DNA from 2 places in the Herbaspirillum seropedicae genome. Region 1 is predicted to be linked to the other one. Evidence: predicted binding sites of a transcription regulator. Region 1 holds the regulator's gene; the other holds the start of a gene.
The links. The regulator FliA, encoded in region 1, starts transcription of late flagellar genes. The targets are predictions, from matches to a motif close to CTAAAGTTTNNNNNNNNNNNGCCGNTA.
Positions count from the first base shown of each region.

Region 2: the regulator FliA is predicted to act here: its motif matches at 2,123-2,149, upstream of motA (flagellar motor stator protein MotA).

Region 1 covers NZ_CP011930.1:2,293,034-2,296,279, reverse strand. The annotation lists gene flgA (flagellar basal body P-ring formation chaperone FlgA) at 1-203, shown strand, start outside; gene flgM (flagellar biosynthesis anti-sigma factor FlgM) at 368-685, shown strand; gene ACP92_RS10130 (flagella synthesis protein FlgN) at 710-1,168, shown strand; gene ACP92_RS10125 (RNA polymerase sigma factor FliA) at 1,258-1,992, opposite strand; gene ACP92_RS10120 (MinD/ParA family ATP-binding protein) at 1,998-2,798, opposite strand; gene flhF (flagellar biosynthesis GTPase FlhF) at 2,833-3,246, opposite strand, start outside.
Region 2 covers NZ_CP011930.1:3,401,485-3,404,730, forward strand. The annotation lists gene ACP92_RS14930 (hypothetical protein) at 1-112, opposite strand, end outside; gene motB (flagellar motor protein MotB) at 153-1,091, opposite strand; gene motA (flagellar motor stator protein MotA) at 1,148-2,008, opposite strand; gene ACP92_RS14945 (class I SAM-dependent methyltransferase) at 2,202-2,996, opposite strand; gene flhC (flagellar transcriptional regulator FlhC) at 3,058-3,246, opposite strand, start outside.

The DNA of each region.
Region 1 (3,246 bases):
TGGACGCCATCCGCAACCAGCGGGTGGTACAGCAGGGCCAGTCAGTGCGCGTGGTCTCCAATGGCCCCGGCTTCCAGATTTCCACCGAAGCGCGCGCGCTGTCCAATGCCAACGAGGGCCAGATGACGCAGGCGCGCACCGCTGCAGGCCAGGTGGTCAGCGGGATTGCCAAGGCCGGCGGGATTCTGGAAATCAACTATTGATACAGGGCAATTCCTCCTCGGGTCTCGTCATATGAGAGAATGTGAAGAAATATCCTTCACACCCCTCAATTAGATGCGCTGGCTGTTAAAGTTTGCGCGGAAATGGTCGATAATCAATGCGACAGGCGGGTGCAAAGCGCCCCCACCCTACAAGGAATACTGCCGTGAACGTTAACGACGCCCTCAAATCCGCCGCGCTCAACACTGAGCAGACCCAGGCCCAGCCTCGCAACAACGCCCAGGCGGGCGCGACTGCCGGCAACAACGCCGCCAGTTCTGCCGCTTCCGACAGCGTGCGCTTGTCGGCGACCTACCAGTCGCTGGAAACCAAGGTCAGCAGCAGCAGCGGCAGCTTCGATGCCAAGAAAGTCGCCGAGATCAAGGCCGCCATCGCCAATGGCACCTTCCAGATCGACGCCGACAAGGTGGCCAACGGCCTCATCGACACCGTCAAGACCCTGATCAACGCCCGTCGCGCCTGATCCCCCAGTACAGGATTGATCTGCATGAACCCGGCTAGCCAACTGCAACAGGAACAAGCGGCCTTGTCGCGCCTGGTCGAAAAACTGCGCCAGGAACAGGCGCTGCTGGCCGACGCCACGCCGGAAGGCCTAACCGAGGTGATCTCCGAAAAAGCCACCATCGTCGCCGACATGGCCACCCTGGCCGGCAACCGCCACGCTCTCCTGGGCCAGCTGGGCTACAGCGAAGACGAAGCCGGCATGCAGAAATGGATGAATGAGCACGGCAGCGAGACTGACCGTGAGCACTGGGCCGCCCTGTTCGAACTGGCGCAGGACGCCAAGGAACTGAACCGCGTCAACGGCCTGCTGATCGGCAAGAAGATCTCGCTCAACCAGAGCGCCCTGACCATCCTGCAAGGCAAGACCGGCGCCGGCAATTTCTATGGCCCCGATGGCCAGAACAGTATCAGCGCCTCTGGCCGCAGGCTGGGTGTAGTGTAAGCCCCCCCCTTCCCTGCCTCAGCAGAAAAGCAAAAGCCCGGCAATGCAAATTGCCGGGCTTTTTTCATGCTGGAGGGCCGCCGATGGGATCAGGCCACGCCGCTCCAGGAATGCTCGCGCAGATAGGAGCGCATGCGCGAAATGGCCTGGCTGTGCAGCTGGCAGACGCGCGACTCGGACACGCCCATGACGGCGCCGATTTCCTTGAGATTCATCTCCTGCTCGTAATACAGCGCCATCAGGATCTGCTCGCGCTCGGGCAGCGCCTTGATCGAATCCACCACTGCTTCGCGGAAGCCGCCATTGATCAGGTTCTGTAGAGGATCGTCGGAGTCCGAGGTCTGGTGACGGTCCAGGAAGTGCTCGTGGCCGCCATCGTCGTCATGGAAATCTTCGTAGTAGATCAACTGATGGCCGCCACACTCACTCAGCAGGGACTGGTAGTCCTCCAGGCTGATCTGCATGTGCTGCGCCAGTTCGGCTTCCTTCGGCTGCCGGCCCAGTTGCTGCAGCAGCGTCTGCATGGCTTCTTCGACCTTGCGGGCGTTCTGGCGGATGCTGCGCGGCAGCCAGTCGCTGCTGCGCAGCTCATCGAGCATGGCGCCGCGGATACGTTGCACGGCATAGGTCTCGAACTGCGCGCCATGGGTTTCCTCGTAGCGGTTGACGGCGTCGAGCAGGCCCATCATGCCGGCCTGGATGAGGTCGTCCACCTCCACGCTGGGAGGCAACTTTGCCTTGAGCTGATGCGCCAGCTTCTTCACCAGCGGCGCATGCTGCTCCAGCAAATCGTTCTTGCCTTTTTTTCCCTTGACGTTATACATGCACGTCACACTCCCAGACTCGCACCGTCGGTCGCCATCCCGTAAGTGCTGCGCGCCGATTCGGCCGCGGTGAATTTCTTGGACAGGCGCTGGAAAGCCAGCGCCGCCGTCGCGAACGGAAACACATCCATCACCGCACGCCCCTGCCCGGTGGCGCGACGGATATGGTCGTCGGCCGGGATGGCGCCCAGGTAATTGAGCTGCGCCGCCAGGTAGCGGCTGGCCGCCTGCGCCATGTTGGCGTAGACGGTGCGCGCCTCGGCTTCGGTCGCATCATTGACGATGAGGCTGAACGGGCGACGACCGATGCGGTCGCTCAGGCTCTTGAGCAGCACATAGGCAGCCTTGATCGAGGACGCCGTGGTCGAGACCTGGATCACGATCTCTCCCATCTCCATGGTCGGCACCGGCAGCGACTGGTCCGCCGACAGCACGCCATTGACCAGGGTGATCTCGGCCTGCTCGATGAGGCTATCGAAGATCTCCGCCAGTTGGCCGGCCTGCGGGTCACTGGCAGAGGGCACGCTGCGTCGCGCAATGCGCGCCATCGAAAAACCTTCCGGCAACATGCGGGTCGCTTCGCGTGGTGCGCGCTCCATGCGCGCCACCTCCTGCAGCGTGGCCACGTCATGGCGCAGGCCGATGCGGGTAAGCAGCCCGGTGGTGGCCACGTCGCCATCGATGACCAGCACGCTGTGCTTGGCCTGCGCCAGCGAAGCCGCCAGATTGATGAGCATGGCGCTCTTGTCTTCTTCCGCTAGCACGGAAAAGAAGGTAAACAGCCTGGGGACCGGACGCTCCAGCATCCGGCGCAGTCCAGCGGCCTGGTCGCCATCGTAACTAGCCAAAGCTCACCTCGCGCAGACCTTTGTCATTCATCGACATGGCGGTGGGACCGATCACGCCGGGTAACTCACCCTCCTGGAATTCGAAGGGCGCGGTCTCGCGCTTTTGCTTGAAGGCGCGGTCGGCCAGGTAGAGCTTGTTGGCCACATGCAGGTCTTCAGGCACGCGCTGGCCGTTGGCCACATAGTGCAGGTTGAGCTTGTGACGGATCACCACGTCCAGCACATTGCCGATGGTGGCAGCTTCGTCGAGCTTGGTGATGATGCAGCCAGCCAGGCCCGAGCTGGAATAGGCGTGCACCACTTCGTTCAAGGTGCCGCCGGTGGCGGTGGCGTTCAGGCACAGCAGGCGCTTGATGTCCACGCCGGCGCCAGTGAGCATGGCGTCCTGCTCGGCCACCATCTGGTC
Region 2 (3,246 bases), 1.1 Mb from region 1:
GGATGTTGGTCTGCACCAGGTCCGACTCGACTTCCGTCAGCTGACGGCTGCCACCACTGGCAGTATCGAGCAACAAGCGCTTGAGCTCCTGCAGCATGGTCTTGGTCGGCATATCCGGCTCTCTTCCCTTGTTCAAATGGAAAACACGTACATCAATTCCGCGCAGGGACATTGAGGCCCTGCTGCACTTCACCATCGCTGGCGTCGGTGGGGACGTTGAGCGATCCGCTGTCCTTCTCCACCATTTCCTCGGCCTTCTTGTTCATGACGATGATGCTGATGCGGCGGTTGATCGGGTTGAACGGATCTTCCTTGTCCAGCAGCACCGCCGAGGACAGCCCCACCACCCGCAATACCTTGGATTCATCCATGCCGCCGATGATCAGCTCGCGCCGCGAGGCATTGGCGCGGTCAGCCGACAGCTCCCAGTTGCTGTAGCCCTTCTCGCCCTTGGAATAAGGGGTTGCATCGGTGTGGCCGGACAGGCTGATCTTGTTAGGCACATCGTTGAGGGTGCGACCGATCTCGTGCAGGATTTCCTTGGTGTAGGGCTGCAACTGCGCGCTGGCCAGGGCGAACATGGGACGGTTCTTTTCATCCACGATCTGGATGCGCAGGCCCTCGGAAGTGATATCGATCAACAGCTGGTTCTTGAACTGCTTGAGCGTAGGATTGGAATCGATCGCCTTTTCCAGCCGCGACTTCAATTCTTCCAGCCGGGTGCGCTCCATCTTTTCCAGCTCTTGCTGGGCCTGCTTGAGGTTCTGCTTGCGCGCCGTGACATCCGTCTCGCCCTTGCGCAGTTGTCCATCCTGGCGCGTCAGGTCCTTGCCGCCCCCGGGCAGCACGGTGTTGGCGTCACCGCTGCCGGAACCGCCAGCCATGGCCACCTTCAGCGGCGTCTTGAAGTATTCGGCGATGCCGTTCAAGTCACCCTTGGCGGTAGAGCCCAGCAGCCACATCAGCAGGAAGAACGCCATCATCGCCGTGACGAAGTCGGCGTACGCAATCTTCCAGGCGCCGCCATGATGGCCACCGCCGCCCTTCTTGATGCGCTTAACGATTATGGGACGTAGCCCTTCGTCGGCCATGCCTTACTCCTGCTTCAATGCTGTAGATGTGTATCGGTCTGCGGCCTGTGGACGCATTACTTGCCCCTGGCTTGCTTGACGTGTTCTTCCAGCTCCAGGAAGGTCGGACGCTCGGTCGAGAACAGGACCTTGCGGCCGAATTCGATCGACAGCGCCGGCGCATAGCCATTGAGGCTGGCCAGCAGGGTCACCTTGACGCACTGGTAGATCTTGGTCGATTCATGCAGCTTCTGCTCCAGGAGGCTGGAGAGCGGACCGACGAAACCATAGGCCAGCAGAATACCGAGGAAGGTACCCACCAGCGCGTGCGCGATCAGCATGCCCAGCTCGGAGGGTGGGATACCCACCGACTCCATGGTGTGGACCACGCCCATGACCGCCGCCACGATACCGAAGGCCGGCATGCCGTCGCCCAGCTTGGCGATGCAGTGGACCGGGATCTCACCCTCGTGGTGGTGGGTCTCGATTTCATTGTCCATCAGGTTTTCGATCTGGAAGGCATCCATGTTGCCCGACACCATCAGACGCAGGTAATCGGTCATGAATTCGATCAGGTGATGGTCAGCCAGCACGCCCGGGTACTTGCTGAAGATGGGGCTGCTCTCAGGTTCTTCGATATCGCCTTCGATCGACATCAAGCCTTCCTTGCGGGACTTGGTGAGGATCTCGAAGAGCAGCGCCATGAGCTCCATGTAGAGCGCCTTGGTGTAGGCGGAGCCCTTGAACACAGTCGGCAGGGCCTTCAGCGTGGCCTTGATCGCCTTGCCGTTGTTGCCGACCAGAAAAGCGCCCCCCGCGGCGCCGCCGATCATGAGCAGTTCGATTGGCTGGAACAGCGCCCCCAGGTGCCCACCCGCCATGGCAAAGCCGCCGAAGACGGACGCCATGACCACGATATATCCAATGATGACTAACAAGTGCCTACTCCCGTCCCTGTGGCGTTGAGTGTATTTTCACGTTCATCAGATTACAGGTATTCCAATCAAGCAAATGAGGGAATACATATCCGAAAAACGCTCTTCCTTTTTGATTTACGGTCAAAGATGGGCAAACTTAAGACGTTACGTCTCGCAGCCCCTCCCCCGGCCATCGGAACATCCGGAACATCCGCTACATCCGCCAGCCATGCAACACCGGCCCGCCCCCTTCTGGCTGGATCACCACGTCCGGCGTGGCACCAGGAATATGGAATTCATAGCTTAGCAACAGGGAACCGGGCCGCATCTCGGCGCGCGCCTTGCGCCACAGCGCCACCATCGCGGCGGGCGAGAGGTAGGCAAAAATCACGTCGTAGTCAGCAAAATCAAGTAACAGATAATCACCCCGCACGAAACGGCAGCGATGCCGCCCCAGTGCGGCGCGCAGGCGGCTGACCAGCCAGGGCAAGGGGGCGATCTCGATGCCGATGAATTCGCTCTCGGGGCGCCGGCGGGCCAGGTCCAGCACCGCGCCGCCCAGGCCGCTGCCGATATCCAGGAAGCGGATCGCCCGGTCCGCCGGCAGCAAGCCCGCTACCGCATCCCAGGCCGCCTGCCCCGAGGGATAGAACGGCACCTGGCTGCGGAAGGTGGACCAGAACAGCAGCAGCATGAACAGGAATACCGCCAGGAACAACCACGAGGGCAAATGCAGCCGCCCCACCCCCAGCGCCGCCAGCGGAAACACCAGCAGGATCACCCACCACCAGACCGCCATGCGGCGCAGGCGCGCGGCCAACGCGGCCAGTACGCCATGCAGCAGGGAAATCTCGATGGAGGAAAAAGCCGACAGGCCCATGCGCTGGCACAGCACATCGATCAGGTTGGCCCCGATCAGGCCCAGCACAAACAGCAACAGCGCCTGAATGGCCGGCGCCTGCCGCAGCGGACGGCGGCGTGCGCCGACGTGGTTCTGGTGTTCGGACATCAGTTCAAACGGCCCCTATTGCGGATGCGACCTGCCGGGGCCGTTGCAATGCGCAGCTCCCTCAGGCGACCGCAGCCAGCGGCACGGCCACGGGAGCAGCCAGCGGCCGTGCCGCTTCGGCCAAGCCCAGCACCACAGCGTCCTTGGCCTTCTTGGTCTTGCCAGCGCGCGAAGGCATGTGGCACAGACCGCACAGGTAATCCTGGTGCAGGTCCAGACGATGCACGACAAAGTGGCCATTGCACTTGCA